DNA from 3 places in the Dickeya fangzhongdai genome. Region 3 is predicted to be linked to each of the others. Evidence: predicted binding sites of a transcription regulator. Region 3 holds the regulator's gene; each other region holds the start of a gene.

Region 1 (10,417 bases), 670 kb from region 3:
GCATGCCAGGCGGCCACGTGTCAGCCGGCAAATCCTGAGGACATTCTCTCTCGTAATACGCGCCAGAACACTCGCAGCCCGCGCCAGGTGATATGCAATGCGCGCCAACATTCTTCAACGCGCGCCAGAGTGGCGATTCCGGCGGTGGTTTTCAGAAGAGACCTGCTGTTCCGCGTCATCGCGCCTGCCTCAGCATTATCCCATTGAGGATTCAATGTCAGGGTTCTGCGGGAAAGCCATTGCTTTCGCAATAGCTTTCCCGGTGATCACAACCTCTGCGGCGGCGTCTTCAGCACTGCTCGGCAGTATGGCCTGTTTTATCCGTCAGGCCGGATAAAACGGCAAGGATAAGCGCGATGGCAGACAGTACGGCACCGGCCCCGTTCGGTGACTGCAAGCCAAAGCCGGCGGCGATGACGGCTCCGCCAAGCCATGCGCCAACGGCGTTCCCGAGGTTGAAAAGCCCAATATTGACGGCAGATGCGAGAGTCGGCGCACCGGCTGCCCTGGCTTTATCCATGACCAGTTTCTGGATAGGCGAAACGGTCGCGAACCCAAAAGCCGCCATCAGAAAAATACAGACAGCAGAGATTATCTGGCTGTGAACGCTGAAAGTAAAAATCGCCAGCACCACCGCCTGCGCCGCCAACGTCACGTAAAGCATGGGCATTAAGGCGCGATCGGCATATCGCCCGCCCAGTTGGTTGCCGACAAACAGCCCCAAACCGAAGAGCAGCATCAGCCAGGCCAGGCTGCTTTCACGGTATCCGGCCAGCTCGGTCATCATCGGCGCAATGTAGGTTACGGAGGTGAAAAAAGCCCCCGGTCCGAAAATGGTGATCCCCATTGCCAGCAGTACGTTGACGTTACGAAATGCATAAAACTCCTGGGCAAAATTCTGGTTTTCCGGCCGGGGCTGATGCGGAATAAGCGTAACCACGCTGATAGCCGTTATGGCCCCGATAACAGCGATAACCATAAAAGAGTCGCGCCACGAAATGTGCTGCCCAATCCACGTCCCGGCTGGTACGCCTATCAGGTTAGCCAGCGTCAGTCCCATAAACATGAATGCGATTGCCCTGACGCGTTTAGAGGGCGCAACCATGTCTGCGGCGATAATTGAGCCAATACCAAAGAAGGCGCCGTGCGTCATGGAGGTGATGATCCTGCCCAGAATCGCCATGCTCATGGAAGGGGCAAAAGCGGTGATGAGGTTACCCGCTACAAACAGCAGCATCAGAAAAACGAGCATGGCTTTTCGCGGTACTTTGGCTCCCAGAACAATCAGTGCCGGGGCGAAAACAAACACGCCCAACGCATAGGCGGTTGCCAGGTTGCCGGCAACGGGAATGCTGACGCTAAATTCTTTGGCTATAACGGGGAGAAGGCCGGCAATAATGAATTCAGTGGTTCCGATACCGAATGCACCTATCGCCAGAGCCAGAAGAGCTAATGGCATAACAAATATCCTGTTCAGAAAAAAACTGCCTGTACCGACACGCGGGGTGACATACCGGTAAACCTGCGTATCGGTGCAGGCAGCAACGGAAATGACAGAGTAAAAGTTTATGTAAAGGTGATAAACATCCCAAAAATCGCCTGAGTGTAGACATGAATTCTACCTTAACGGTCCGAAGTGTCCGCCTTCAGCTTTTTTAAGTAGCTCATCGACGATAAGCCGTATCTTGGGGAAAAGGTGTTTTGTTCTGGGCCAGACGATGTTCAGTTCGACGGGCTCGGGAGTGTATTCAGCCAGGAGAGGCACGAGAAGGCTCTGCTCAAGATACCGGATAACCATAGCCTCCGGGAACTGAGCTATTCCCGCGCCCGCCAGACAGGCCTGAAGTTTCGCATCCCCGTCGCTGATCTCATGGGCCGTAGCTGACACAAAACGAATTTCCCGCTGGTCTTCAGCCCTGAAACGCCAGGCAAGCGGCGCGCCCCGCCGATATCCCATAATGCAGCTGTGCTTTTTCAGGGACTCCACATCGGCAGGTTCCCCGTAGCGTTCAAGGTAGGCAGGCGCGGCGCACAGAATGAGCCGCTGTCTGCTGAGACGCCGAGCAATCAGCTCATCGGTACTTTGCAGTTCGCCCAGACGCAGAATCAGGTCAATCCCCTCCTCCACCGGGTCAATCAGCCGATCGTTAAAAGTAAGAATGAGTCGCAGAGCAGGATAGCGGGCCAGAACATCCAGCAGCACCGGCATCATCAGATTTCGACCAAATGAGGCCGGCATGTCTATACGCACCGAGCCGGCAGGCACTTCCTGCTTTCTGCACAGCGCGTGTTCAGCCGAGTCCAGAATATCCAGCGCCGACAGGCAACTTTTCAGATAAGCCTCTCCATCACTCGTCAGGCTCAGCTTGCGCGTGGAGCGGTGAAAGAGCTGAGTACCCAGTCTTTCTTCAAGCCGGGCGATGCTTTTTCCTACCGCAGATTTGGTAATGCCCAAGTGTTCGGCGGCTTCAGTAAAGCTACGGGACTGTGCCGCGATAACAAAGTTGGTAATACCCCGCAAGGATTCTGCTGAAAACAAGGTAGCCATAAAGTTGACTCATTGATGGAAAAGCGTGAGTTTATCAATGTCTGACTCTACACCAAGCTTAAATCATCGTGGGGTTATGCTGGATCATTTCCTTACCCCAGAACGTTTCAACCTTCCCCAGATCCCGCTCGACAAACAAGGCATGCATATAATCGGTCACGCGCTGCTTGTTGCTAGCGGATTGATTTGCTTTCACTGACGGAGACACTGTCGACGCCGGCGCTTCACCGGCTTGCGCTACCCCACTGAACAGGCTGGCAAACGATATGGCGATGATCATTTTTTTCATCAACGAATGTTTCACTGCAGTAACGCCCATCAGATTTCAAGGACAATCTTGCCAAAGTGACCGCCTGCCTGCTGCAAACGGAAGGCATCGGCAATATTTGCCAGCGGGAAAGTACGATCGATGACAGGCTTGACGCCAATCACGTCAATCGCACGCACAAGATCCTGTTGATGCTGACGGTTGCCAACGATGAGCCCTTGCAGGCGTTGCTGACGAATCAGCAACTCGGCAGTCGGCACCACGCCGTTAGTGCCGCTCAACACGCCAATCAAGGCAATATGCCCACCGACGCGCCCAGCCTGGATGGATTGCGTTAAGGTTCCGGCACCGCCAACTTCAATAACGTGATCAACGCCTCGCCCATTGGTGATGGCCTGTACGCTCGTCCCCCACTCGGGGTCTTTGCGGTAGTTGATCAGATGATCAGCTCCCAACTGCTGCACACGGGCCAGCTTTTCATCGGACGACGACGTTGCAATGACCGTGGCGCCCAGCGCCTTGGCAAACTGCAACGCGAAGATTGAAACGCCCCCCGTACCCATGACGAGGACGCTGTCGCCAGCCTTGATCTGACCATTAACCACCAGAGCACGCCAGGCAGTCAGGCCTGCGGTGGTCAGCGTCGCCGCTTCAACATGACTGTAACCCAGAGGAGCGCGGGTAAAAGCGGTGGCTGGCATGACGACGTATTCACGCGCAAAGCCATCGACACCATCTCCCGGCGTTGTCGCAAAACCTGCGACGGTGGGCACTCCATCCAGCCATTGGGGGAAAAACGTTGAGACCACGTGGTCACCCACGGCAAATTCAGTCACGCCGTCTCCGACAGCCTCCACGATACCTGCCCCATCAGACATGGGAATACGGTTATCCGCTACCGGCATATGACCACTGACGACACCGAGGTCATGGTAATTGAGCGAACTGGCGTGGATATGGACCCGGATTTCACCCGAGCCTGGCAATCCCGGATCGTCCATTTCCACAATACGCAAGCCATCAAGTCCACGTGCTGCATTAGAAACAACTGCTTTCATGTCAGAGCTCCCCCAACCAGGTTTGATTAGCATTCAGCCAGTCGCTGAAAGTTTGTGGTGCGATTCCGGTGATTTGCTGGAAATCGTCCGTGACCGTAGCAACACGACCGGCGGCAACGATGCCGGAGATCGGAATGGCAAGTGTTTCAATAAGATGATGAAGCACCCGTTGACCAAGATGGCCAGAGGCGCCAGTAACCAGAATCATGATGCGTTCCTGTGTGGTTGTTTTGACTGAGGCGCAAGTGTATATTCCTAACTAACTTTTAGAAAGTACGCACAAAAAGGTAAGTATATGAGTGATTTGCCAGTTTTTCAGATCGATGGCCTGCAACCTTCATTATCAGAGCAAGTCCGTCGAGGCGAATTGCAGACCGTGGATTGCCCTTCAAGAGAAGTACTGAAGCACATGACGAGTCTGTGGGGGGTACTCATCCTGCTGGCTTTACGCGGTAGCACACTGCGCTTTAGTGAGCTGCGACGGCGTTCACCCAAAGTGAGTGAAAAAATGCTGGCGCAAACATTGCAATGCCTGGAGATGGATGGATTCATCCACCGTGTTTCCTATCCAGTCGTGCCGCCTCATGTCGAGTACAGCCTGACGCCTCTAGGTTCAGAGGCCGCAGAGCAAGTGTCGGTTCTTACCGACTGGATAGAAACTCACTTGCATCGTGTGATGGACGCCAGACGGTCAAATGGCATAGGGGAATAAAGCAAAGCCCAGACTAAAACCGCCAGGTCAACGCAATGCTATGTCACGAGAGGAAATGGACGGCTCGCTTGTCAGGGAGTGACGGTACCGGCAGTCGATACCATGACATACATGCCGTTCCGGTCGGAAACCTTTACGGCCTGGCTTTGGGCTTGAGAGTACGCAGTGCGGCGTCGGAGAGCATCACGCCTAACTTCGGGAGGGAATGTTTACCGTCACGACCGAAACAGAATCAATCATCAACGGCAGGGTGTTAATCCGGGTCTTTTGGCTTACCGTCGCCTCTACCGCCAGCCGGTTCTGCTGACTGGCGGTAGCCACCGATAGTCACCACAATCAATTTAATGAAGAATCAAACTGTTGTGGTGATTTTTCGATAGTTGGCGATAGTTTCTGAAGAAACTTGGATCATTCCCACTCGATCGTAGCCGGCGGCTTGCCGGACACGTCATAGACGACCCTTGAAATCCCGTCGACTTCGTTGATGATGCGGTTGGAGACGCGGCCGAGGAATTCGTACGGCAGGTGCGCCCAGTGCGCGGTCATAAAGTCGATGGTTTCAACCGCGCGCAGTGAAACGACCCAGTCGTATTTGCGGCCGTCGCCCATTACGCCGACGGAACGCACCGGCAGGAACACGGTGAATGCCTGGCTGACTTTGTCGTACAGGTCCGCTTTGTGCAGCTCTTCGATGAAGATAGCGTCAGCACGGCGCAGCAGATCGCAGTACTCTTTCTTCACTTCGCCCAGTACGCGCACACCCAAACCCGGCCCCGGGAACGGATGACGGTACAGCATGTTGTACGGCAGGCCCAGTTCCAGACCAATCTTGCGCACTTCGTCTTTGAACAGCTCTTTCAGCGGCTCAACCAGCCCCAGCGCCATGTCGTCCGGCAAACCGCCGACGTTGTGGTGCGATTTGATGACGTGCGCTTTGCCGGTGGCGGAAGCGGCGGACTCGATCACGTCCGGATAGATGGTGCCTTGCGCCAGCCATTTCACGTCGGTCAGCTTACCCGCTTCTTCGTCGAACACGTCCACAAATACGCGGCCGATGGTTTTGCGTTTGGCTTCCGGGTCGTCAATGCCCGCCAGTGCGGACAGGAAACGCTCTTCCGCCGGCACATGGACAATGTTCAGGCCGAACTGATCGCCGAACATCTCCATCACCTGCTCGGCTTCGTTCAGGCGCAGCAGACCGTTGTCTACGAACACGCAGGTCAGGCGATCGCCGATGGCGCGGTGCAACAGCAATGCGGTCACCGAGGAATCGACACCGCCGGACAGGCCGAGAATCACCTTGTCTTTACCAACCTGCACGCGGATGCGTTCAACTGCGTCGTCGATGATTTTTGCCGGGGTCCACAGCGCCTCACACTGGCAGATGTCGCGCACAAAACGCTCCAGCATACGCTGGCCCTGACGGGTGTGGGTCACTTCCGGGTGGAACTGCACGCCGTAAAAACGTTTTTCTTCGTTAGCCATGATGGCATACGGGCAGGTGTCGGTGCTGGCAACGGTCACGAAGTCAGCCGGGATGGCGGTGACTTTGTCGCCGTGGCTCATCCACACATCCAGCAACGGTGCGCCGCTGGCGCTGACGGCATCCTGAATGTCGCGGATCAGCGCGCTGTTGGTCTTGACTTCCACCTGCGCATAACCGAACTCACGCTCGCTGGAGCCTTCGACCTTGCCGCCCAGTTGCATCGCCATAGTCTGCATGCCGTAGCATACGCCCAGTACCGGCACGCCTGCCTGGAAAACATATTCCGGCGCGCGCGGGCTATTGAACTCGGTGGTACTTTCCGGGCCGCCGGAAAGGATGATGCCATTCGGGTTGAACTCGCGAATCTGCGCTTCGGTGACATCCCATGCCCACAGTTCGCAGTATACGCCCAGCTCACGCACGCGACGTGCCACCAGCTGCGTGTATTGCGAACCGAAATCCAGAATAAGAATGCGATGTTGATGAATGTTTTCTGTCATGAGAGGCGTATTCCACTACGGAGCGAAAGAAAAATTGAACCCGGCAAGTTTACCGGGTTCGTAACATTAAATCAGCCGGTAACGCGCTTAGCCCATGCGATAGTTCGGCGACTCTTTGGTGATGGTCACATCATGAACGTGACTTTCCTGAATACCGGCGCCGCTGATGCGCACAAATTCGGCTTTGGTGCGCAGCGCGTCGATGGTCGGGCAACCGGTCAGGCCCATACAGGAGCGCAGGCCGCCCATCTGCTGGTGTACGATCTCTTTCAGGCGGCCTTTATAAGCCACGCGGCCTTCGATACCTTCCGGCACCAGTTTGTCGGCGGCATTGTCAGACTGGAAGTAACGGTCGGACGACCCTTTGGACATCGCGCCCAGAGAGCCCATGCCGCGGTAAGATTTAAACGCGCGGCCCTGATACAGTTCGATCTCGCCCGGCGATTCTTCGGTGCCGGCCAGCATGGAACCGACCATCACGCAGGCGGCGCCGGCGGCGATGGCTTTGGCGATGTCGCCGGAGAAACGGATACCGCCGTCGGCAATCACCGGAATGCCGGTGCCTTCCAGCGCGTCAACCGCATCGGCAATCGCGGTAATCTGCGGTACGCCCACGCCGGTCACGATACGGGTCGTACAGATGGAGCCAGGGCCGATACCCACTTTCACCGCGCTCACGCCGGCTTCGGCCAGCGCGCGTGCGCCAGCGCCCGTCGCCACGTTACCGCCGATAATCTGCAGTTCCGGGTATTTGGCGCGGGTTTCGCGGATACGCTGCAACACGCCTTCGGAGTGACCGTGCGAGGAGTCGATCAACAACACGTCCACACCGGCGGCGACCAGCGCGTCGATACGCTCTTCGTTACCGGCGCCGGCGCCAACTGCTGCACCCACGCGCAGACGACCGTGTTCGTCTTTACAGGCGTTCGGCTTACGTTCAGCTTTCTGGAAATCTTTTACCGTGATCATCCCGACCAGACGGAATTGCGCATCCACCACCAGCGCTTTTTCGATGCGGCGCTCGTGCATTTTCTGCAACACCACCTCGCGGGCTTCGCCCTCTTTTACCGTCACCAGACGTTCTTTCGGGGTCATGACCGCGCTGACCGGGCGGTCCAGATCGGTGACGAAACGCACGTCACGACCGGTGATGATACCGACCAGCTCATTGCCTTTCGTTACCACCGGATAACCGGCGAAACCATTGCGTTCAGTGAGTTCTTTCACCTGACGCAGCGTGGTTTCCGGGGTTACGGTCTGCGGATCGACCACCACGCCGCTTTCATGGCGCTTCACGCGGCTGACTTCTTCCGCCTGACGCTCAATCGGCATGTTCTTGTGAATAAAACCGATGCCGCCTTCCTGCGCCAGCGCAATAGCCAGCCCGGACTCGGTCACGGTATCCATTGCGGCGGACAGCATGGGAATGTTCAGACGAATGCGCTGAGTCAGTTGCGTGCTCAGATCGGCCGTGTTGGGCAGAACCGTGGAATGGGCTGGAACGAGGAGAACATCATCGAAGGTCAGAGCTTCTTTAGCGATACGTAACATGGCAATATCTCACCGGAAATGGGATGGGAATTAGATAAAATATTGCCGCGGCATTATACAGGGCGAAATCGATTGCCTCCAGTATTTTTTTATAAAAATGCTTGCGAACCGCCCACTGACCGGTAGTATTGATGGATTAACTCTCTGTTTTACTATTTGATCCGGGTCACAATGTCCTCATTGCCGTCATCCGCCATATTTACCGTCAGCCGCCTGAATCAGACGGTAAAACAGTTGCTGGAAGGTGAAATGGGCCAGGTCTGGCTCTCCGGTGAAATATCCAATTTCTCCCAGCCCTCCTCCGGTCACTGGTACTTTACGCTGAAAGACGAGCGCGCTCAGGTGCGTTGCGCCATGTTTCGCACCAGCAATCGGCGAGTCACCTTCCGACCGCAAAACGGGCAGCAGGTGCTGATTCGCGCCACCATCACGCTGTACGAACCGCGCGGCGACTACCAGTTGCTGGCTGAAAGCATGCACCCGGCAGGCGACGGCCTGCTGCAACAGCAATTCGAGCAGTTGAAACAGCGCCTGTCGGCGGAAGGGCTATTCGATCAACAGTACAAGCAATTGCTGCCCAAACCGGCGCGTCAGGTTGGCGTCATTACCTCCGCCAGCGGCGCGGCGCTGCACGATATCCTGCATATTCTGCAACGGCGCGACCCTTCGCTGCCGGTGGTTGTCTACCCGACGGCGGTGCAGGGCGTGGATGCGCCGGCTCAAATTGTGCGGGCCATTGAGCTAGCCAACCTGCGTCAGGAATGCGATGTGCTGATCGTCGGCCGCGGCGGCGGATCGCTGGAAGACCTGTGGAGCTTCAACGATGAGCGGGTGGCGCGAGCTATTTTTGCCAGCCGCATCCCGATTGTCAGCGCGGTCGGTCACGAAACCGATGTGACCATCGCCGACTTCGTGGCGGATCTGCGCGCGCCGACGCCTTCCGCGGCAGCGGAACTGGTCAGCCGTAACCAACTGGAGCTGCTGCGGCAGATTCAGTCTCAGCGCCAGCGGCTGGAAATGGCGATGGACTACTATCTGGCGCAACGTCAGCAGCAATTCGTCAGGTTGCAGCATCGACTGCATCAGCAACATCCGCAACTGCGTCTGGCCCGCCAGCAGACGCAATTACTTCGCCTGCGCCAGCGTCTGGACGAAGCCATCCAGTTGCAACTGCGTCAACAGACTCGCCGTCAGGAACGTGTTGTCCTGCGGCTACGGCAGCACCAGCCGCAACCCCGCCTGCACCGTGCGCAGCAGCAGGTACAACAGTTGCGCTACCGCATGCAATCCGCGCTGGAAAAGCAACTTAATCAGCATAAACAACGATTTGGCGAAGCCTGTTCCCATCTCGAAGCCGTCAGCCCACTGGCAACGCTGGCCCGCGGCTACAGCGTCACCACCGCCCCGGATGGCAAAGTCATGAAACACACTGCTCAGGCCATCAAGGGCGATATCTTGAAAACTCGGCTGCAGGATGGCTGGGTAGAGAGTCAGATCACTGAAATCAAAAAAGAATCTACTAAACCGCGCGTCAGACGCCAGACGAAAAATATTTAGTGATTAGGCTATACTTATCGTGTCATAACTGTGATAGATCAGTGTTGATAATATGTTGCAAACCATACTGCAAGGCATAAGGAGATGAAGTATGCAATCCGCCCGTAACATCATTCCGCCCTATATTCTGCATCGCATTATCAACAATGGATCGGATGAGGAACGTCGTTGCGCGCAACAAACTCTGATGCACGTGCAGTCACTGATGGTGGCCCCAGTCATCCACCCCGATGACCATGAGGAACACCCTGCCGGCAAGATACAGCGCAATATCTACGACGCAGAGCACCAGCAGACATTGCCCGGCAAACGAGTACGGACGGAAGGTCAGCCGGGAAATGGCGATATCACTGTTGATGAAGCCTATACCTATCTGGGCATTACCTATGACTTCTTCTGGAAAATCTTCGGTCGTAACTCTTTGGACAACAAAGGATTGCCGCTGATCGGCAGCGTCCACTACGGCAAGGATTACCAGAATGCGTTCTGGAACGGGCAGCAGATGGTGTTTGGCGACGGCGACGGCAAAATCTTCAATCGTTTCACTATCGCGCTGGATGTGATCGCCCATGAGCTGTCGCATGGCGTGGTGGAAAGTGAAAGCAACCTGCTGTACTTCCGCCAGTCCGGCGCGCTTAACGAATCACTCGCGGACGTGTTTGGCTCTATGGTCAAACAGTACTACCGCAATCAGAAGGTACAGCAGGCGGACTGGATTATTGGTGAAGGACTGCTGG
Region 2 (10,417 bases), 1.6 Mb from region 3:
GCCGCACCGCCAATGACCCAGGTGCTGTAAACCTTGGTGATCGCCAGCACGCCGATGTTCTCGCCATAGGTGGTATTCGGTGTGGAGCCAAAGAAACCGGACAGTATGGTGGACACGCCGTTGGCAAACAGAGAGCGGTGCAGACCCGGGTCGCGCACCAGATCTTTTTTCACGATATTGGCGGTCACCACCAGATGACCAATGTGCTCGGCAATCACCACCAGCGCGGCAGGCAGCACCGTCAGCATCGCCACCCACTCAAAACGCGGCGTGTAGAATGTCGGCAGCGCGAACCAGTGAGCCTGGGCGATCGGCGTCAGATCCACCACCCCCATGACGAAGGAGAGCGCATACCCCACCAATACGCCGATCAGGATCGGGATGATAGCCAGAAAACCGCGAAACAGCACGGATCCCAGTATGGTTACTCCCAGCGTCACCAGCGAAATGGTGACGGTTTTACTGTCCACGTCCGTGCCGGCGGCCGGCGACAACCCAGCCATGTTCGCCGCCACGCCCGCCAGCTCCAGACCGATCACCGCGACAATCGCGCCCATCGCCGCCGGCGGGAAAATCACATTCAGCCAGCCGGTCCCGGCTTTTTTCACCAGCAACGCCACCAGACAAAACAGCACGCCGCACAGAATAAAGCCGCCCAGCGCCACTTCATAGCCCAGCGGCAACAACAGCAATACCGGAGAAATAAAGGCAAAGCTGGAACCGAGATAGGCCGGAATCTTGCCTCTACAGATAAACAGATAAAGCAGCGTGCCGATGCCGTTGAACAACAACACGGTCGCCGGGTTGACCTTGAACAGAATCGGCACCAGCACGGTGGCGCCAAACATGGCGAACAGATGCTGGAAACTCAGCGGTATGGTTTGCAACAGCGGGGGGCGTTCACTGACGCCGATGGCGCGACGAGTCATCTTGTTTTCCTCTGTGTCTCAGACTGAAAAATACCGGGGGACCCGGCAGAAAGTTCAGCGCCGGCACACACCGGCGCAGAAAAAATGTCGCCATCCGTGGTATGCGCAAGAACACCCCGTCACGTCAGGAGCGGGCCGTAGCGTACGCAAAAAAAAGCCGACTCTGCAGTCGGCTGAATATCATTTGGTACCAAACAGTTTGTCGCCCGCATCGCCCAGGCCCGGCATGATGTAGCCGTGTTCGTTTAGGCCCTTGTCAATCGAGGCGGTGTACAGCTCCACATCCGGGTGCGCTTTCTCCAGCGCGGCGATCCCTTCCGGCGCCGCTACCAGCACCAGCACCTTGATGCTGCGGCAGCCGGCTTTTTTCAGCAGATCGATAGTGGCGATCATCGAGCCGCCGGTCGCCAGCATCGGGTCCACTACCAGCGCCATGCGCTCATCGATATTGGAAGCCAGTTTCTGAAAATAAGGCACCGGTTCCAGCGTCTGTTCGTCGCGGTACATCCCCACCACGCTGATGCGCGCGCTGGGCACGTTTTCCAGCACCCCTTCCATCATGCCGAGACCGGCGCGCAGAATGGGCACTACGGTAATTTTCTTACCTTTAATTTGGTCGACTTCGACCGGGCCGCACCAGCCTTCGATGGTCACCTTTTCCGTCGCCAGATCGGCGGTGGCTTCGTAGGTCAGCAAACTGCCGACTTCAGACGCCAGTTCACGGAAACGCTTGGTACTGACATCGTGCTCGCGCATCAGACCCAGTTTATGTTTGACGAGCGGGTGTTTCACCTCGACGATTTTCATTACTCTTTCTCCCCATCGGCAGTGGACGGCCAAAAAAATCGCGGGATTATACCGCTTTTTCGAATGTACGCCATAGATTCAAGTCTGATCCAAATCAAGCCGAAACGGAAATTACCGCCAGCCGATCCGCACACCCGCCGACGGTAGTCTTCATACCGGCCTGCCGAAACCGTCACGCCGCAAAGACACTACTCGCAAACGTTTGCTTACGCTGTTAGAATTAGCGCGCTCCATTTTTTAAACCAATCGTAACCTCCGTGGGGACTTCCGCAGTGACCGATAAAACCTCTCTCAGCTATAAAGACGCAGGCGTGGATATTGATGCTGGCAATGCATTGGTAGACCGTATCAAAGGTGTAGTGAAACAGACCCGTCGCCCGGAAGTCATGGGTGGATTGGGCGGTTTCGGTGCCCTGTGCGCCTTACCGCAAAAATACCGCGAACCGGTGCTGGTTTCCGGTACGGACGGTGTCGGCACCAAGCTGCGTCTGGCGATGGACCTGCAGCGTCACGATACGATTGGTATCGACCTGGTGGCGATGTGCGTCAACGATCTGGTGGTACAGGGCGCCGAGCCGCTGTTCTTCCTTGACTATTACGCCACCGGCAAGCTGGACGTGGACACCGCGGCCCGTGTTATCACCGGTATCGCCGAAGGCTGCAAACAGTCTGGTTGCGCGCTGGTTGGCGGTGAAACCGCCGAAATGCCCGGCATGTACCACGGCGACGACTATGATGTGGCCGGCTTCTGCGTCGGCGTAGTGGAAAAAGCCGATATCATCGACGGCAGCAAAGTACGTGAAGGCGACGCGCTGATCGCACTGGCGTCCAGCGGCCCGCACTCCAACGGCTACTCGCTGATCCGCAAGATCCTCGAAGTGAGCGGCGCCAACCCGGAACAGGTTCAGTTGGACGGCAAACCGCTGGCCGACCATCTGCTGGCCCCGACCAAAATCTACGTCAAATCGGTGCTGTCGTTGATCGAAAACGTAGACGTACACGCCATCTCCCACCTGACCGGCGGCGGCTTCTGGGAAAACATCCCGCGCGTGCTGCCGGAAGGCATGCAGGCGACCATCGACGAATCCAGCTGGCAGTGGCCGGCAGTATTCGAATGGCTGCAGCAGAGCGGCAACGTCAGCCGTCATGAAATGTACCGCACCTTTAACTGCGGCGTCGGCATGATTATCGCCCTGCCGGCGGATCAGGCGGAGCAGGCCATCGCCCACCTCAACGCCAACGGCGAAACCGCCTGGAGCATCGGCGTGATTACCCGTACCAATGGCGGAGAGACAGTGGTTATTCAGTGATGAAAAACATCGTTGTCCTGATTTCAGGTCAGGGAAGCAATCTGCAGGCGTTGATCGACGCCTGTCAGAGCGGCCGCATCACAGGGCGAATCACCGCAGTATTCAGTAACAATCCAGAGGCTTTCGGTCTGGAACGAGCGCGTGACGCCGGCATCGCCGCCCACGCGCTGTTGCCGGGCGATTACGCCAGCCGCGCCGATTTCGATGACGCGCTGGCAGCCGAAATCGAGAAATATCAGCCGGACGTAGTGGTGCTGGCCGGATACATGCGTATCCTCAGCGCCGGATTCGTGGCGCGTTTCCTCGGCAAAATGCTGAATATCCATCCGTCGCTGCTGCCGAAATACCCCGGTCTGCACACCCATCGTAAAGCGCTGGAAAACGGCGACGGCGAGCACGGCACCTCGGTGCATTTCGTGACCGAAGAGCTGGACGGCGGCCCGGTGATCCTGCAGGCCAGAGTACCGGTTTTCCCGGGCGATACCGAGCAGGACGTGCAGGAACGGGTACAAACGCAGGAACACAGCATCTACCCGTTGGTGGTGGGCTGGTTTCTGGCCGGACGGCTGGCGTTGCGCGACAATCAGGCCTGGCTGGACGGCGACGTGATTCCGGCCAGCGGTTACGCCGCCGAGTAAGCCGACGCCTTCCTTACTCGCCCTGGCGCTTTGCCGGGGCGTTTTTCTAAGTGATACTCTCCGGCGAGCGTCGCCACGCCCGGCCGCCGTCTTTTCTCCCGGATAATGACCTTCGTCACAAAGGTTACAGAATTGTATGTAACCGCTTTCATCACTGTGACCTGACTCACGCAGTCTCTCCATAACGCCTGACAGAATATGCCCGGACAGCTTGAGTGTCGGGGTCGCCCTCATGAACTTTTTCCTCTGTGGTGAGTATTGATGATTACCATCCGTGATGTCGCGCGCCAGGCGGGCGTTTCCATCGCCACCGTTTCCCGCGTGCTCAATAACAGCAGCGCGGTCACCCAACAGACGCGCGATCTGGTCCTGCAGACGGTCGAGCAGTTGGGCTACCGCCCCAACGCCAATGCGCAGGCGTTGGCTTCACAGGTCAGCGACACCATCGGCGTAGTGGTGATGGACGTGTCGGACCCGTTCTTCGGTGCCATGGTCAAGGCGGTGGACACCGTGGCGCAGCGCCTGCAAAAACATGTACTGATTAACAACTCCTATCATCAGGAAGAAAAGGAACGGCACGCCATCGAAGTGCTAATCCGTCAGCGCTGCAACGCGCTGATCGTGCATGCCAAAGCTTTATCCGACGAGGAACTGGCGGAATTCATGGAGCAGGTGCCCGGTATGGTGCTGATCAACCGGCTGCTGCCGGACTACCCGCACCGCTGCGTCTGTCTCGACAACGTCAGCGGCGCGATGATGGCGACCCGCATGTTGTTGCAGCAGGGGCATCAGCGCATCGGTTATCTTCGCTCCAGCCACCCGATAGAGGACGTGACGGAACGCCTTACCGGCTGGCGACAGGCGCTGCAGGAACAGGGCATCGAGCCGCCCGATGAGTGGATCGCCAGCGGCGAGCCGGACCTGCAGGGCGGCGAAGCGGCCATGGTGGAACTGCTGGGACGCAACCAGCAACTGACGGCGGTGTTCGCCTACAACGACGGCATGGCGGCCGGCGCGCTGATGGCGCTGAAAGATAACGGCATCCCGGTGCCGGAGCGGTTTTCGGTGGTCGGTTTCGATGATATCCCGATTTCCCGCTATACCGACCCGCGCCTGACGACCATCCGCTACCCTATTGTTTCTATGGCGAAAATCGCCACAGAACTGGCGCTAAAAGGCGCGGCCGGGCTGCTGGACCCCACCGCCCGGCACTGTTTCATGCCGACGCTGGTACGGCGGCATTCGGTGGCTCCCCGGTAAAATGTGGAGACGGTCACTAATTCATTCAAATCATCCATGTAACCGCTTTCAATCTGTGAGTAAATTCACAGTTAATTAACATTACGCTCTCTATGATGAGGGCGTACTGCGGAGAACAGGCGCCTTGTAACACGGCCATCCTGTCTGTTGAACCGTTAACCGCCACAATGACGGAAACGTTCACACTGTTGTTTAAGAATACATCGGTTTCAGGACGCATCGGTTTCAGGACGCATTGCCAGACGGTCGCCAGCCAACAGAGTCGGTACCATCTGAAAACAGGGAAGTCAGGCTTTAAGCGGGCCATGCCCGCAAAACCGTCAGCCCGGCATGACCATGCTACGCCGACGCTTACTAACTGACAGCCGCGCTACGTCTACCCCGAGTCGTGCGGCCGGACTGAGAACTACCCTGCATAAACCCGGAGATATCATGAATAAGAAGGTTTTCACTCTCACCGCCCTGGTTGCCAGCATGATGTTCGGAGCCTCCGCCCACGCCGCGGATACCCGTATCGGCGTCACCATCTACAAATACGATGACAACTTCATGTCGATGGTGCGCAAGGACATTGAAAAAGAAGCCAAAGCCATCGGCGGCGTCGACCTGCTGATGAACGACTCGCAGAACGACCAGTCCAAACAGAACGATCAGGTGGACGTGCTGCTGGCCAAAGGCGTCAAAGCGCTGGCTATCAACCTGGTAGACCCGGCCGCTGCTGCGATTGTGGTGCAGAAAGCGAAGGCCGCCGACGTGCCGGTAGTGTTCTTTAACAAAGAACCGAACGCCAAAGTACTGGCCAGCTATGACAAAGCCTACTACGTCGGCACCGACTCCAAAGAGTCCGGTATCATTCAGGGTCAGTTGATCGCCAAACACTGGAAAGCCAACCCGTCATGGGATCTGAACAAAGACGGCACTATCCAGTACGCCCTGTTGAAAGGCGAACCGGGCCACCCGGATGCGGAAGCCCGCACCAAGTATGTGGTAGACACCCTGACCAAAGAAGGGCTGAAAGTCCAGCAGTTGCAGATGGATACCGCAATGTGGGATACCGCAATGGCCAAAGACAAGGTTGACGCCTGGATGTCTGGTCCCAACGCCAACAAAATTGAAGTACTCATCGCTAACAATGACGCCATGGCGATGGGCGCGGTAGAAGCGCTGAAAGCCCATAACAAGAGCAGCATTCCGGTATTCGGCGTTGACGCCCTGCCGGAAGCCCTGTCGCTGATCAAATCCGGCGCACTGGCCGGCACCGTGCTGAATGATGCGGAAAACCAGGCTAAAGCCACGCTGGATCTGGCGAAAAACCTGGCGCTGGGTAAACCGGCTGGCGAAGGCACCAACTTCAAGATTGAAAACAAAGTGGTACGCGTACCGTACGTGCCGGTTGATAAAGACAACCTGGCGCAGTTCATGAAGTAATCTCGTCGGGGCGCAGCAACCGTTGCGCCCCTACTGTTTGGACGAATGATTTTCTCAGCCAGGCAGCCATGTTCAGCCCGGCAACGTTTCAGCCAGGTAATTATTTCGACCAGGTAAAATATGACCAGTGACACTCTAACCACTCAGCGCGAATTCCTGCTGGAGATGACCAATATCAGTAAGTCGTTTCCCGGTGTAAAGGCATTGGATAATGTCAACCTGAAGGTGCGCCCCCACTCCATCCACGCCCTGATGGGCGAAAACGGCGCAGGGAAATCGACTCTACTGAAATGTCTGTTCGGCATTTATCAGAAAGATTCAGGCAGCATTCAATTCCAGGGACAGGAAGTCGATTTCAAAAGCGCCAAAGAAGCGCTGGAGAATGGTGTATCCATGGTGCACCAGGAATTGAACCTGGTTTTACAACGTTCGGTCATGGACAACATGTGGCTTGGCCGCTATCCGAAAAAAGGGTTGTTCGTCGATCAGGAAAAAATGTATCGCGATACCAAAGCGATTTTCGATGAACTGGATATCGATATCGATCCGCGCGACAAAGTGGCCTCGCTGTCGGTCTCGCAAATGCAGATGATCGAAATCGCCAAGGCCTTCTCCTATAACGCTAAAATCGTCATCATGGACGAACCCACCTCGTCGCTGACGGAAAAAGAGGTGAACCACCTGTTCACCATCATCCGCAAGCTGAAAGACCGGGGCTGCGGCATCGTCTATATCTCCCACAAAATGGAAGAGATCTTCCAGCTGTGCGATGAAATCACCATACTGCGCGACGGTCAGTGGGTCGCCACTCAGCCGCTGGACGGCCTGAACATGGACCAGATCATCGCCATGATGGTCGGCCGCTCCCTCAATCAGCGGTTTCCGGACAAAACCAACACCCCTGGCGACGTCATGCTGGAAGTACGCGGCCTGACCTCCATGCGCCAGCCGTCGATCCGCGATGTGTCGTTCGATCTGCGTCAGGGCGAAATTTTAGGGATTGCCGGTCTGGTCGGCGCCAAACGTACCGACATCGTCGAAACGCTGTTCGGTATCCGCGAAAAACTCAGCGGTACCATCAAACTGCACGGCAAAGACATTAACAACCATACCGCTAACGAGGCCATCAACAACGGTTTCGCACTGGTCACCGAAGAACGCCGCTCTACCGGTATCTACGCCTATCTGGATGTCGGTTTTAACTCGCTGATCTCCAACATCCATAAATACAAAAACAGCCTCGGCCTGCTGGACAACAAGCGCATGAAAAGCGATGTGCAGTGGGTAATTGATTCGATGCGGGTAAAAACTCCCGGCCACCATACCGCCATCGGCTCGCTGTCCGGCGGTAACCAGCAGAAGGTGATCATTGGCCGCTGGCTGCTGACTCAACCGGAAATCCTGATGCTGGACGAACCGACCCGCGGCATCGACGTGGGCGCCAAATTCGAGATTTATCAGCTTATTTCCGAGCTGGCGAAAAAGGGCAAGGGAATCATCATCATTTCATCAGAAATGCCGGAATTGCTGGGCGTCACCGACCGCATTCTGGTGATGAGTAATGGCCTCGTCGCAGGCATTGTCGAAACCAAGAACACCACGCAGAACGAAATCCTCCGTTTAGCGTCGTTACACCTTTAATGATGCAAGGGCTGTTACCATGAAAGCTACTACTAAAAAAAGTGCGCTCACCTGGCTGAAAGACAGCGGCATTTATGCCGTGTTGCTGGTATTGCTGGTGATTATTATTATCCAGGACCCCACCTTCCTCAGTCTCACCAACCTGAGTAACATTCTTACCCAGTCTTCGGTGCGCGTGATCATCGCGCTCGGCGTGGCCGGGCTTATCGTTACCCAGGGCACCGACCTGTCGGCCGGTCGTCAGGTCGGCCTTGCTGCCGTCGTTGCGGCCACGCTGTTACAGGCGATGGATAACAGCAACAAGGTATTCCCAAATCTGGAAACCATGCCGATCCCGCTGGTTATCCTGATCGTTTGCGCGATTGGCGCGGTAATCGGTCTGGTCAACGGTCTTATCATCGCCTACCTGAAAGTGACGCCGTTCATCACGACATTGGGCACGATGATCATCGTCTACGGTATCAACTCGCTGTACTACGACATCGTCGGCGCGTCCCCCATCGCCGGCTTTGACGACCGCTTCTCTACTTTTGCACAGGGATTTATCCGCTTCGGCGACTTCAAGCTGTCCTATATCACCTTCTATGCGGTGATTGCGGCGGTGTTCGTGTGGATCCTGTGGAACAAGACCCGCTTCGGCAAAAATATCTTCGCCATCGGCGGCAACCCGGAAGCGGCTAAAGTCTCCGGCGTGAACGTCTCGTTGAACCTGATTCTGGTGTACATGCTGTCCGGCATCTTCTACGCCTTCGGCGGTATGCTGGAAGCCGGCCGTATCGGCAGCGCCACCAACAACTTAGGTTTCATGTACGAGCTCGACGCCATCGCGGCATGCGTGGTCGGCGGCGTATCCTTTGCCGGTGGCGTGGGTACGGTCGCCGGCGTGGTGACCGGGGTTATCATCTTCACCCTCATCAACTACGGCCTGACCTACATCGGCGTCAGCCCTTACTGGCAGTACATCATCAAAGGCGGCATCATCATCTTCGCCGTGGCGTTGGACTCCCTGAAATACGCCCGTAAAAAATAACGCGCGCCGGACATCACACCGTCAAACCTGCCACCCCGGTGGCAGGTTTCTTTTTTTTATATGGTGCCTTTTATGTGGTGCCTTTTATGTGGTGCCTTTTATGTAACGCCGCCGTCATCGATGCTTATTCCCCGCCCCTCGACCGCCTGACGAAGACCTTATTTTGCACACGCCCGCGGCTGCTATAAGATAGGGCCTTTGTGATTTCCACCGACGGGACGCGGCAAGCAGCCCCGCGTTGCCCGTTGTGACGCTAGTTTGTAGGGAAAATGGATGAAAAAACTTCTCGCACTGATGGCGCTCGGTCTGAGCGCCTGCTTCATGCTCAGCGCCGCACAGGCCGGCAGCACGCTGGATCGGGTGAAACAGACCGGCGTAGTCCGCAACGTGCTGTTCAACGACTATCCGCCATTTAGCTATCTCGACGATAAGAATCAACTGGTTGGCTTCGATGTGGACGTCGCCAACGCAGTGGCGCAGAAACTGGGCGCCAAACTGGAACTGGCGACGCCGGGCTGGGAAACCATCGTCGGCGGCAAGTGGCAAGGCCGTTGGGATATGTGCATCTGCTCCATGACCCCGAATGCCGAACGCGCCAAAATGCTGGACTTCGCCACCCCTTACTACAGTACCTTCGCCGTGCTGATCGTCCATAAGGATGAGAAAAACATCCAATCCGCCGCCGATCTGAGCAACAAGAAAGTCGGGCTGGGACTGGGCTCCAGCTACGAGAACTACCTGAACAAAAGTCTGGTGATCCCAGGCGGCAAACCGATCGCCTTCCCGTTTGGCCATGTGCAGGCGGTACCCACCGATGAAGAAATGGCGTTCCGCAATCTGGCGCTGGGCCCGGGTAAACGGCTGGACGCGGTGATTTCCGATCGCATCACCGCCAAACCGCGCATCGAGAAACTGCCGCAACTGCGTATCCTGCAGGAACTGTATGCCGAGCCAAACTGGATTGCCGTCGACAAAGGCGACCCGGAATGGAGTAAAACGCTGGCCGATGCCATCGCCGCGCTGCGCGCCGACGGCACGCTGAAAGCCATCTCCATGAAGTGGTTTGGTGAAGACATCACCGGGGTCAACCCGTAATGTCGCGTTCGTCCGCTGAAACCCCGTCTCACATGCCGCCGGCGCCTGAACGCGCCGGATTTGGTTTTCGTCTGCGCGCCGGCCTGACCTGGCTGGTGCTGCTCAGCCTGCTGCTGTGGCTGTTTTCGTTTATGGATCTGGACACCGGCCTGATCAAGCAGAAACTGCCCTCCATGCTGGGGATGCATCTGTCGCCGGACGGTTTCATCCAGGGGGCGGTGCTGAGCGTCGTCATAACCATCATTTCAATGCTGTTCTGTATCCTGCTGGCGGTGCTCA
Region 3 (10,417 bases):
GGGCTGGAAACCGGGGCTTCCGTAGCGCACAACGGTTGTTGCCTGACCGTCACCAAAATCGATGGCGATCGGATCAGTTTCGACCTGATCAAAGAGACGCTGCGGCTGACCAACCTGGGCGAAGTCAAAGCCGGCGATCGGGTTAATGTGGAGCGCGCCGCCAAATATGGCGACGAAATCGGCGGGCATGTGATGTCCGGCCATATTATGTGTACGGCGGAGATCGTGAAAATCCTGACGTCGGAAAATAATCACCAGATCTGGTTCCGGTTGGCTGATGAATCGCAGATGAAATATGTGCTGCACAAAGGATTTATCGGCATTGACGGTATCAGCCTGACGGTAGGGGAAGTGACCCGCAGCCGTTTCTGCGTGCATCTGATTCCGGAAACGCTCCAGCGCACGACGCTGGGTCAGAAACGACTGGGCGACCGCATCAATATCGAAATCGACCCGCAAACCCAGGCCATCATCGACACGGTCGAACGCGTCCTGGCTCGTCAGGCGCAGCAGCAACAGGAGCAGGCCGCGGCGCAGGCGGAGCAGGGCGAATAAGCCATTCCTTCCCTGACGCTTTCTCCCCTATGAAAACCGGCAGCCTGGCTGCCGGTTTTTTGCTATTTAGGTACGATTCGCCGGATGGCGGTGATTATCTGGGGACTCGCAAGCCGCCTTCCACGCCGTCCACGCTGAACAACACCTGCCAGAGTTGAATGTTGCGGGCGCGGAATGAACCCGCGAAGCTGTTGAGATAATAGGTGAACATGCGCTGGAAACGTTCGGAGTAACGCTCGGACAATGCTGGCCAGTGCTGCTGGAAGCGGTGATACCAGGCCATCAACGTGCTGTCGTAGTCAGCACCGAAGTTATGCCAGTCTTCCATCACCAGATACGGCTCGCTGGTTACGGCGATTTGCTCTATCGACGGCAGGCTGCCGTTGGGGAAGATGTACTTGCTGGTCCACTTATCTCCCGTTGGCGTGGGGGTGTGAGTGCCGATCGTGTGCAGCAGGAACAGCCCATCAGGTTTAAGATTGCGCTTTACTATCTGGAAGTAGGTATCGTAGTTCTTGGCACCGACATGCTCGAACATGCCGACGGAAACGATACGGTCAAACTGCCGGTTCAGGTCGCGGTAGTCCTGCAGCAGGATGTTCACGTCCAGATCATGGCAGCGCTGTTGCGCCAGTTTCTGTTGCTCGCGGGAGATGGTCACGCCGGTGACGGAAACGCCGTAGTGACGCGCGGCGAATTCTGCCAGCCCGCCCCAGCCGCAGCCGATATCCAGCAGGGTCATGCCGCGGCGCAGCTGCAGTTTTTCGCAGATCAAGCGCAGCTTGTCCTGCTGTGCCTGCTCCAGGGTTTCGGCCTGTTTCCAGTAGCCACAGGAGTACTGCATATAAGGGTCAAGCATCAGGGTGAAAAGATCATTACCGAGGTCGTAATGCTCCTTGCCCACGATCCAGGCCCGACGGCGGGACTGCAGGTTGGTCAGCCGCGCCATCAGGATCCGCAGCGTATCGCGCCAGCGGTGAGGGAGCTGGTTTTCCAACCCGGCGCGCAGCACGCGGTGGAAAAACATGTCCAGCCGCTCACACTCCCACCAGCCATCCATATAACTTTCGCCCAATCCCAACGAGCCTTCGCGCAGCACGCGCTTATACATGTCGGGATTTTTTACCTGAATATCAAACGGGCGTGAACCGTTAATGACGATGTCGGCGGCCGACAGCATTTCATTAACAATCTGGAACCAGGATAGGTTAGGGGTACCCAGTTCCTCCACATAAGATGAACTCATAACTTCTCCCTACCTTGCCGGAAAAATGCCTTTGCAAGGAAAAACATTAGACAAATGTACCCACGGAGGGCATTCGGTGGACCCAATCCATCGTCTACCCCTGAACGTCTCAGAGGAAAATAAGAGAAAAGCCGGTACGAAAGGCGTCTATCCCTGGCCGTAACAAAAAGGTGCAGCGGTCAACAGGCAGGATAGAAAAAGTAAGGCGATGCATGAGGCCAAAAGCATCGTCTGATCATGATTATTGTCGTCAACGACAGTGACAAGTGTATGACTGCTTTAACCCGACGACAAGATTCATTGGGTTAAAGCAGCACGTTAAGTCATGAGCTCAACAGCGATAGCATGCGCCGGCACCATGTGTGGTGCGGCCTGCCGCTTGATTGAATAGCCAGACAGAGATAACGGAATCGTCTGAATTTTAACGACGGTAATCGAGGAACGGGCCGTCGGCGACGGAGCGGCGTTCGATCAGCGTCGGATGCACTTCAATGGTCTGGGCTTCCTCGCGTTTGCTGGTAATGCGGTCGAGCAACATCGAGAAGGCCGCCTGTCCCAGTCGCTCCTTGGGCTGGTGGATGGTGGTCAGCGCCGGGGTAAAATACCGGGAGTGACGAACATTGTCATAACCGATCACCGAAATATCCTGCGGTACGCGCAGCCCCAGTTCGTCGGCGGCGCAAATGGCGCCCATCGCCATGATATCGCCGCCGCAGAACACCGCGGTCGGACGCTGTTTCTGGGCCAGAATCTGGTGCATCGCCTTGTAGCCGGATTCCGGCTCGAAGTCGCCCTGAACCACCCATTCTTCCCGTAGCGGAATGTCGGCCTCTTTCAGCGCTTTCAGGAAACCCAGATAACGCCCACTGCCGGTATTGCGCCCGAGAGAACCGGGAATGGCGCCGATGTCGCGGTGGCCGCGCTCAATCAGGTAACGTCCGGCCATGTAGCCGCCGGCAAACGCGTTATCGATAATGGTATCGGTAAAATCGCTGTGGGCTTCGCCCCAGTCCATCACCACCATCGGGATATGGCGGTAATCCGCCAGCATCGATAGCAGTTCCGGCGGGTACTCGGCGCACATCACCAGCAGGCCGTCGACCCGTTTTTGCGCCAGCATGGACAGGTAGGCGCGCTGTTTGTCCTGATTATTATGGGAGTTGCACAGGATCAGCGTATAGCCTCTGGCGTAGCAGCTGTTTTCCACCGCCTCGATGATTTCGGCGAAATAGGGCGCCTCGCTGGATGTCGCCAGCAGGCCGATGGATTTGGTGTGGTTGACTTTCAGGCTGCGGGCCACCGCACTCGGCGAATAATGCAATTCATCGATGGCCGCACGCACCGCAGCCTTGGTCTCTTCGGCGACGAAACGTGTTTTATTGATCACGTGTGATACGGTTGTGGTCGAAACGCCCGCGCGTTTTGCCACATCTTTGATCGTTGCCATCTAAAGTGACTCCTGAACTCATCTGTTACAGTAGCTTGTCTGTTACAGCAGTAAATATGTTGTTAATCGTTTGCCTGCGTGAATTCTTCTCCTGCCAGACAACAAGGCAACATTTCAGGAGGAGACATGCCGAGGTGTGTAGCTTGAAGGGAGGGCTGACGCTTCGACCAACGCAGTGTATACAGTAAACTGCGGATTTTGGCCGATTTAGAGCAAAAGTGGAAGAGGCAATTCGTTTTATCTCTGTGACGCAGAAACCGGTTTTTTGACGCTCGCCGGGTGATAATAGACCTATGCTTTATAATGTTTCCCCCGTCTGCCGGATAGGGGATTGATTCAGACATGACAGGATGACGGCGATCATCAGTCACATACAGGAGAATACTATGGATACCAACTTGAAAATGTCGCTGTTCACCACTGTGGCTTCACTGGCGATGATCATCATCTTTAGTCTGAGCGCGGTATTGAACTGACGGCGTGGCGCTAGCGGCGCCTGGAACGTCAGCGGCGCATCGTTGCCGTTAAAGACAGGAAAACAAAAAAGGGGCGTGATGCCCCTTTTGTCGTATTGAGAACGGCCATTCCAGCGGAAGTTGTTTAGCGAATGGTTTTCGGCGTGACCACGCGACGGGCGCCGACGTAGTGATCCTGCCAGTAGTCCTCGCTCAGTTTGCTGATTTTAATGTCAGAGCCGGAACGCGGCGACTGAATGAAACGACCATTGCCGAGGTAGACGCCGACATGGTCGGCGGCGCCGCGGTTGGTTATCCGAAAGAACACCAGGTCGCCGCTTTCCAGCTCGCTTTTCTTGATAGGCGCGGCGTCACGTAAGTGGTACATCTCATTGGCGGTTCGCGGAATCGGGATTTTCACCACATCTTTATACGCGTAATACACCAGTCCGCTGCAATCGAAACCGGAGTAGGGGGTCGCGCCGCCCCAGTGGTAGGGCTTGCCGATTTGGCTCATCAGCTTGTTCATGGCGGTCAGTTTGGCATGCTGGTAGCGCTTTTGGTGAGCGGCGCTGATGGTCAGAGCGGCTTTATCCTGCCGGCCTTTTTTACTCTTGCCGTGTGGTGATGCGCTGGCGCTTTCTTCTCCGACGACGGCAGACTTGCTTTTTTTGCTTGCCGTTTTAGCAATCACGGTTTCGTGCGCCTTATGACTGCTTTTCGCCGGTGCCGGGGTGTCTTTTTTCGCGGTTTTGCCGGCGGGCGCTTTAGCCTGAACGCTTTTTTCCCGCTTCTGCGGCTTGCTGGTTGTGTGGGCTGCGGCCGCAGTGGTCACCGGTTTTTTATCATTGTGCGGTTTGACGTTTTTATCGTGAGCGGCGGTCGTTTTGGCAGGCGCGGTTTTGGTGGTTTTTTCCGGTTTTTTGTCATGAGTGGGCGCCGCACCCTTTTTGGTATTTTTGGCAACCTTGCTTTTTTTGGATTCCTCAATAGCTTTATTCGCCGTTTCTACGCCGGTTTTGCGCGGTAATACCGCAGCGCTATGTGGATTAGCCTGTGCCAGGTTTAAAAACAGATTACTGAAAAATAATACGAAAAGCGTAATAAATAAACGCATGATAATTCTGACCGAATGTTGTCCTCAATCGTTCAATCTTTACAGTATTCCCGAAAATGACCTGATAAAAAAGTGGGGAATAAGGCATTGTTACTACAAAATAGTGAGAAAACGTTAACAACGGAGCTCGCTGCTTAATTATCAGTCGATTCGGCGTTGTTTTGTGCTGGCGCGCGACCAGTCAGACAAAACCCTACAAAAGATAGCGTTTTTTTGTGGCCGTCGCTATCGTTAGAATACAAAACAACAGAAGCGGCACGGCACGGTATGCCGCGAGTCACATGAACAGCCGTTGATGGGCTGGTCATCACGCCCTTGAGGAAGCAATAGAATGACGACAACGACACTTGAAAAGATTCAGCGTCAGATCGCTGAAAACCCGATTCTGCTGTATATGAAAGGTTCTCCCAAACTGCCGAGCTGTGGTTTTTCTGCCCAGGCGGTACAGGCGTTGTCGGCGTGCGGCGAGCGTTTTGCCTATGTGGATATTCTGCAGAACCCGGATATCCGCGCTGAATTGCCCAAATACGCTAACTGGCCGACGTTCCCGCAGCTGTGGGTGGATGGTGAATTGGTTGGCGGCTGCGACATCGTGATTGAGATGTATCAGCGCGGCGAATTGCAGCAACTGATTAAGGAAACCGCCGACAAGTACCGATCCCAGCAGGCGGATCAGCAGTAATCCCCTTCTGTATCAGGCAGCCCGGCGCTGCCTGATGTCGTTTTACTCGTTACGATTATGGTGCTTTGATCGCGCAAGGTGTTTGCACGGACACACGCGTCCGCGCAGCCTTACTCTTCACTGCCGACAGCCAACGACGCTTCGGTATCGGTTCCCGATGCTAGCGGCCAGCCGCCCATACGCTTCCAGCGATTGACCAGTTCACAAAACAGTTGCGCTGTCCGTTCGGTGTCATAGAGCGCCGAGTGCGCCTGGCTGGCGTCGAATGGGATCTCCGCCGCAATGCAGGCTTTAGCCAGCACCGTCTGCCCCAGCACCAGCCCGCTGAGCGCGGCGGTGTCAAAGGTGGCGAAAGGGTGGAATGGGTTGCGCTTCAGGCCGCAGCGTTCTGCCGCCGCCATCAGAAAGCTGTGATCGAAGGTCGCGTTATGAGCCACGATGATGCCGCGATTACAGTTCTGATCTTTGATTCCCTTACGCACGGCCTTGAAGATTTCATGCAGCGCTTCATATTCGCTCACCGCGCCACGCAATGGGTTGGCAGGGTCGATGCCGTTGAAGGCCAGCGCTTCGGGCCGCAGGATAGCGCCTTCAAACGGTTCGATGTGAAAATGCAAGGTTTCGTCCGGCTGTAACCAACCGCTTTCATCCATTTTCAGCGTTACGGCTGCAATTTCCAGCAGCGCATCGGTTTTCGCGTTGAACCCGGCGGTTTCCACATCGATAACAACAGGGTAAAAGCCACGAAAACGCGCGTTCAGGGCGTTCAGGTTATTTTTCTCAGCCATTCGTTTCTTATTTCTTCAGTAACATGCAGTGCGCATTATGGCAAATTCCGGCGGGGGATGCAGCAGCCGTGCATGACGGCGAATAACCGTTCCCCCGAAAGACAGGCGCCTGTCGGCACCTGGACAGCAAAGGCGGGATGATCAGTTGCCCAGTCCCTGACCGGCCTGTGAACGTTCGATCAGCTCGATCTTGTAACCGTCGGGGTCTTCAACGAAGGCGATAACAGTGGTGCCGCCTTTGACCGGGCCTGCTTCACGGGTAACTTTGCCGCCGGCCTGACGGATACGTTCGCAGGCGCCTGCTACGTCATCCACGCCCAAGGCAATGTGACCGAAGGCGGTGCCCAGGTCATAGCTTTCCACGCCCCAGTTGTAGGTCAGTTCGATCACTGCGCCTTCGCTTTCCTCGGTATAGCCGACAAATGCCAGAGAATATTTGTATTCCGGATTGTCGCTGGTGCGCAGCAGGCGCATGCCCAGTACCTTGGTGTAAAAATCGATAGCGCGCTGCAGGTCGCCAACGCGTAGCATGGTATGAAGTAAACGCATAATGACCCCTATTTTGATCAGTGGGTTAACCGTCATGGGCGATATCGGTTGTGTTCCGTTACCGCCTGAAATAACAGGGCCTGAGTATAACGTCGTTGCCGGGGGGAGTCCAAACCTGTGGCCGGGCGCCGCTTTTCAGGCGCGGTTGCTGAAAAAAAGACGTGATAAGCGGGAAAATAGTAGTTAATTGCGCGCTAACGTTACGGAAAGCTTGCCAGTGACGGCAATCAAGGTTTCAATAAAGACGTCAGATGAGGAGGTCCTGTGGCTGAGCAGCTCGAACTTTTTCCTGTTCCCAACCCTTGCCGGGGTATCTGCCAGGCGGATGACCGGGGCTTCTGTCGTGGTTGTTTTCGAAGCCGCAGCGAGCGCTTTAATTGGGGAACGATGAGCGATGCGCAAAAACAGGATGTGCTGCGTTTGTGTCGGCAAAGGATGAAACGTTCGCAGCGAAGTGAAAAAAATTCAGCGCCCTCCGAGCCGGATCAGCCAGCCTTGTTTTAACCGGTATGGTGATATTTAATGATATAAATTAAGTTCAAGATCATTTTTAATTAATTATTATTTGCTAGAATAGATTGATAACAATAAGACATTTTTTATTAGACTTTCGTTTTAAATCAGAGTTGATTGCAATCCAGGGAAGTTGCTTAGTATGCTAACTATAAGGAGAAGTGATGGAATTGCCGTTAGGTTCTGATTTAGCCCGGTTGGTTCGTGTATGGCGCGCTTTGATTGATCATCGATTAAAGCCTCTGGAACTCACGCAGACGCACTGGGTCACGCTGCATAATATTCACCAACTGCCTCCGGGGCAGTCCCAAATTCAGCTAGCCAAAGCGATAGGAATAGAACAGCCTTCGCTGGTGCGTACGTTGGATCAGCTTGAAGACAAGGGGTTAATTACCCGGCACATTTGTGCCCACGACCGACGCGCCAAGCGTATTCTGCTAACAGATATGGCGGATCCTATCATTCAGGCTGTTAATGACGTTATTGATCAGACACGCAGCGAAATATTAAATGGTATTACCCCGGAAGAAGTGGATGAGTTGGCCACTATTATCTCCCGGCTGGAAAAAAACATTTTGGCATTACATGAGAGTCAGTCTTAATTAATAGAAAAAGTAAATGTTTTGGCGGGCGAATTCGAATTCCAGGCAACATATACTTTAAATAATTCGCATTGCAGGATAAAACGCTCTCGTTTTGAACAATACAAAGCGTTGGCCCTTCAGGGTAAGGCACATTATGAGCCTTGCAACGCGGCGATCAGTCAAATTCTCAGGAACTTGCATAAGTAAATGACTGGGATGAACGGCAACGTCGCCGGAAGCAGGGTTGAATGTGGCTTGTCGCGGCCCCTAAGGGCGAGGCCCACGGATGGGCTGAGTAATAAAGTCAGCGTACCTGCAACTCGAAATATGACAAGTATATGGCGTGAATGATGGTTATCTGGATATATCGAGCCGAATTGATGACATTAGACAATCACCACCCGGCGGGTGGTGATTGATAATCGAATCTTAGCGCGGAGAGACGGTGATGGAACGGCCGTTGCTGGCCATTGCCACACGTTGTCCAGCGTGGAATTTGGTATCGCCCTGTTTTTGCACCACCATGATGGTGCTGCCGTCGTCTTTACGGATTTCCAGCTCTACACCCTGAACGCGGTTGACCGCGCCTTCAATGCTGTTACCGGCAACGCCACCGGCAACCGCGCCTGCGGCTGTCGCCAGATTACGGCCAGTACCGCGACCGACGGTATTACCGACCAGCCCGCCCAGTACGGCGCCGCCGAGGGTGCCGATGACGTTACTGTCTTCACCGGCCTGAATCTGTACCGGACGAGTGGAGACAACGGTGCCGTAGGTTACAGTCTGAACCTGCTTGGCTTCGGATGCACTGTAAACGTCTCCTGACAGGGTGCTGGTATTGGCGCAGCCAGCCAGTGTGATACCTGCTAAAGTGATCACGAGAAAACGTTTCATCATAGAAAGACTCCTGTTATAGCTGTGTCTGTGTCGGGGGCGCAGCCTAAGCCGACGAATTATCTATTGTCACATCATGGTGTGGTCGAACGCACCATTCTACTGTTTCAATTGATGTTAAGGATAGAATAGCGCGCCTAAATTGATAATAAACGCGCTATAAAGTTCCCTGTGAATCCCGCTTTTTCTGAAAAACCGTGTCAAATGGCGATTTTTTACCTACGCTGGCATCAGTCTGACAAAAAAGACAAAATCTAAAGCCAATATACCGACAACGCGCCTGAATCGCCTGGTCATTTGAGGCCATTTCGTGACAGACGGTCATTTTACAAAACAAAGGTAATCCGATGAGGTCTGGAAGATATATTGGTGTGATGTCCGGCACCAGTCTGGATGGTGTCGACGTGGTGCTGGCCGCCATCGATGAGCACACCGTCGCACAGCAAGCCAGTTATTGCCACCCGATTCCGCCGGCGATTCGCCAGACGATACTGAGCATGAACCAGGGGCAGGCCGTGACGCTCTCCGAATTAGGGCGACTGGATACCCGGCTCGGGGCGTTGTTTGCCGAAGCAGTACAGGCGCTGCTGCGCCAGACCGGGTTGAGCGCGAGCGAGATTACCGCGATTGGCTGTCATGGACAGACGGTCTGGCATGAGCCGGACGGCGACGCGCCTTGCACCATGCAAATTGGCGATTGCAACCGTATCGCCGCGGTGACCGGCATCACTACGGTCGGCGATTTTCGCCGCCGCGACATGGCGTTGGGCGGGCAGGGTGCACCGCTGGTGCCGGTGTTCCATCGCGCGCTGTTGCAGCATCCGGTGGAGCGGCGAATTGTGCTGAATATCGGCGGGATCGCCAATATTTCGGTGCTGGTGCCGGGGCGCCCGGTAAAAGGCTATGACACCGGACCGGGCAATATGCTGCTGGATGCCTGGGTGTGGCGCAACCGGGCGCAGCCGTACGATAAAGACGCCGCCTGGGCGTTAACCGGCCAGGTGGATAACGCGTTGCTGAGCCACATGCTGTCCGATCCCTATTTCGGCTTACCGGCGCCCAAGAGCACCGGACGCGAGTATTTCAATCTGACGTGGCTGGAAAGACAACTGGCGGCTTTTCCTCGTCTGCGGTCGGAAGATGTGCAGGCCACGCTGGTGGCGCTGAGCGCGGAAACCATCGCCGGGCAAGTGTTGCTGACCGGCGGCTGCGAACGTGTGCTGGTATGCGGCGGCGGAGCGCGCAATCCGCTGCTGATGAGTCAGCTGTCGGCGCGTCTGCCGGGCATTGAGGTCAGCGCGACCGACAATTTCGGCATTCGTGGCGATGATATGGAGGCGCTGGCGTTCGCCTGGCTGGCGTTCCGCACCCTGTCGGGGTTGCCGGGCAACTTGCCGTCCGTGACCGGCGCCAGCCGAGAAACCGTACTGGGCGCCATTTATCCGGCGATGATCGTGTAATCGGATTTTGCCGAGAGGTCCGTCAGCGGTCTGTTGATAGACTGCTCCGTTATTGGATTTATCTGGATGGGATGCCGGGATCCGCTAATAACAGGAGAAAAATAGAATGAAACCACTGCTGATTGCC

The links. Region 3 encodes PurR, which represses purine synthesis genes. Its sites were predicted from a motif close to CANGCAAACGTTTGCNTG; they were not measured.
Positions count from the first base shown of each region.
Region 1: a site for PurR is predicted at 8,185-8,202, ahead of guaB (IMP dehydrogenase). Genes of this name have one in related genera too.
Region 2: a site for PurR is predicted at 1,928-1,945, ahead of purM (phosphoribosylformylglycinamidine cyclo-ligase). Genes of this name have one in related genera too.

Region 1 covers NZ_CP025003.1:3,637,130-3,647,546, forward strand. Annotated here, with positions in the region: gene CVE23_RS16220 (MFS transporter) at 290-1,459, opposite strand; gene CVE23_RS16225 (LysR family transcriptional regulator) at 1,619-2,548, opposite strand; gene CVE23_RS16230 (hypothetical protein) at 2,607-2,837, opposite strand; gene CVE23_RS16235 (zinc-dependent alcohol dehydrogenase family protein) at 2,867-3,874, opposite strand; gene CVE23_RS22950 (hypothetical protein) at 3,876-4,082, opposite strand; gene CVE23_RS16245 (winged helix-turn-helix transcriptional regulator) at 4,170-4,586, shown strand; gene guaA (glutamine-hydrolyzing GMP synthase) at 4,995-6,572, opposite strand; gene guaB (IMP dehydrogenase) at 6,660-8,123, opposite strand; gene xseA (exodeoxyribonuclease VII large subunit) at 8,295-9,680, shown strand; gene CVE23_RS16265 (M4 family metallopeptidase) at 9,772-10,417, shown strand, end outside.
Region 2 covers NZ_CP025003.1:1,388,456-1,398,872, reverse strand. Annotated here, with positions in the region: gene uraA (uracil permease) at 1-929, opposite strand, end outside; gene upp (uracil phosphoribosyltransferase) at 1,110-1,736, opposite strand; gene purM (phosphoribosylformylglycinamidine cyclo-ligase) at 2,009-3,046, shown strand; gene purN (phosphoribosylglycinamide formyltransferase) at 3,046-3,684, shown strand; gene galS (HTH-type transcriptional regulator GalS) at 3,946-4,944, shown strand; gene mglB (galactose/glucose ABC transporter substrate-binding protein MglB) at 5,377-6,372, shown strand; gene mglA (galactose/methyl galactoside ABC transporter ATP-binding protein MglA) at 6,493-8,013, shown strand; gene mglC (galactose/methyl galactoside ABC transporter permease MglC) at 8,033-9,043, shown strand; gene CVE23_RS06375 (ABC transporter substrate-binding protein) at 9,317-10,138, shown strand; gene CVE23_RS06370 (amino acid ABC transporter permease) at 10,138-10,417, shown strand, end outside.
Region 3 covers NZ_CP025003.1:2,967,676-2,978,092, reverse strand. Annotated here, with positions in the region: gene CVE23_RS13300 (riboflavin synthase) at 1-555, shown strand, start outside; gene cfa (cyclopropane fatty acyl phospholipid synthase) at 650-1,801, opposite strand; gene purR (HTH-type transcriptional repressor PurR) at 2,223-3,248, opposite strand; gene cydH (cytochrome bd-I oxidase subunit CydH) at 3,635-3,724, shown strand; gene CVE23_RS13280 (C40 family peptidase) at 3,849-4,820, opposite strand; gene CVE23_RS13275 (Grx4 family monothiol glutaredoxin) at 5,152-5,502, shown strand; gene rnt (ribonuclease T) at 5,613-6,290, opposite strand; gene gloA (lactoylglutathione lyase) at 6,432-6,839, opposite strand; gene CVE23_RS13260 (DUF1289 domain-containing protein) at 7,104-7,343, shown strand; gene slyA (transcriptional regulator SlyA) at 7,517-7,954, shown strand; gene CVE23_RS13250 (outer membrane lipoprotein) at 8,366-8,833, opposite strand; gene anmK (anhydro-N-acetylmuramic acid kinase) at 9,178-10,290, shown strand; gene CVE23_RS13240 (MliC family protein) at 10,397-10,417, shown strand, end outside.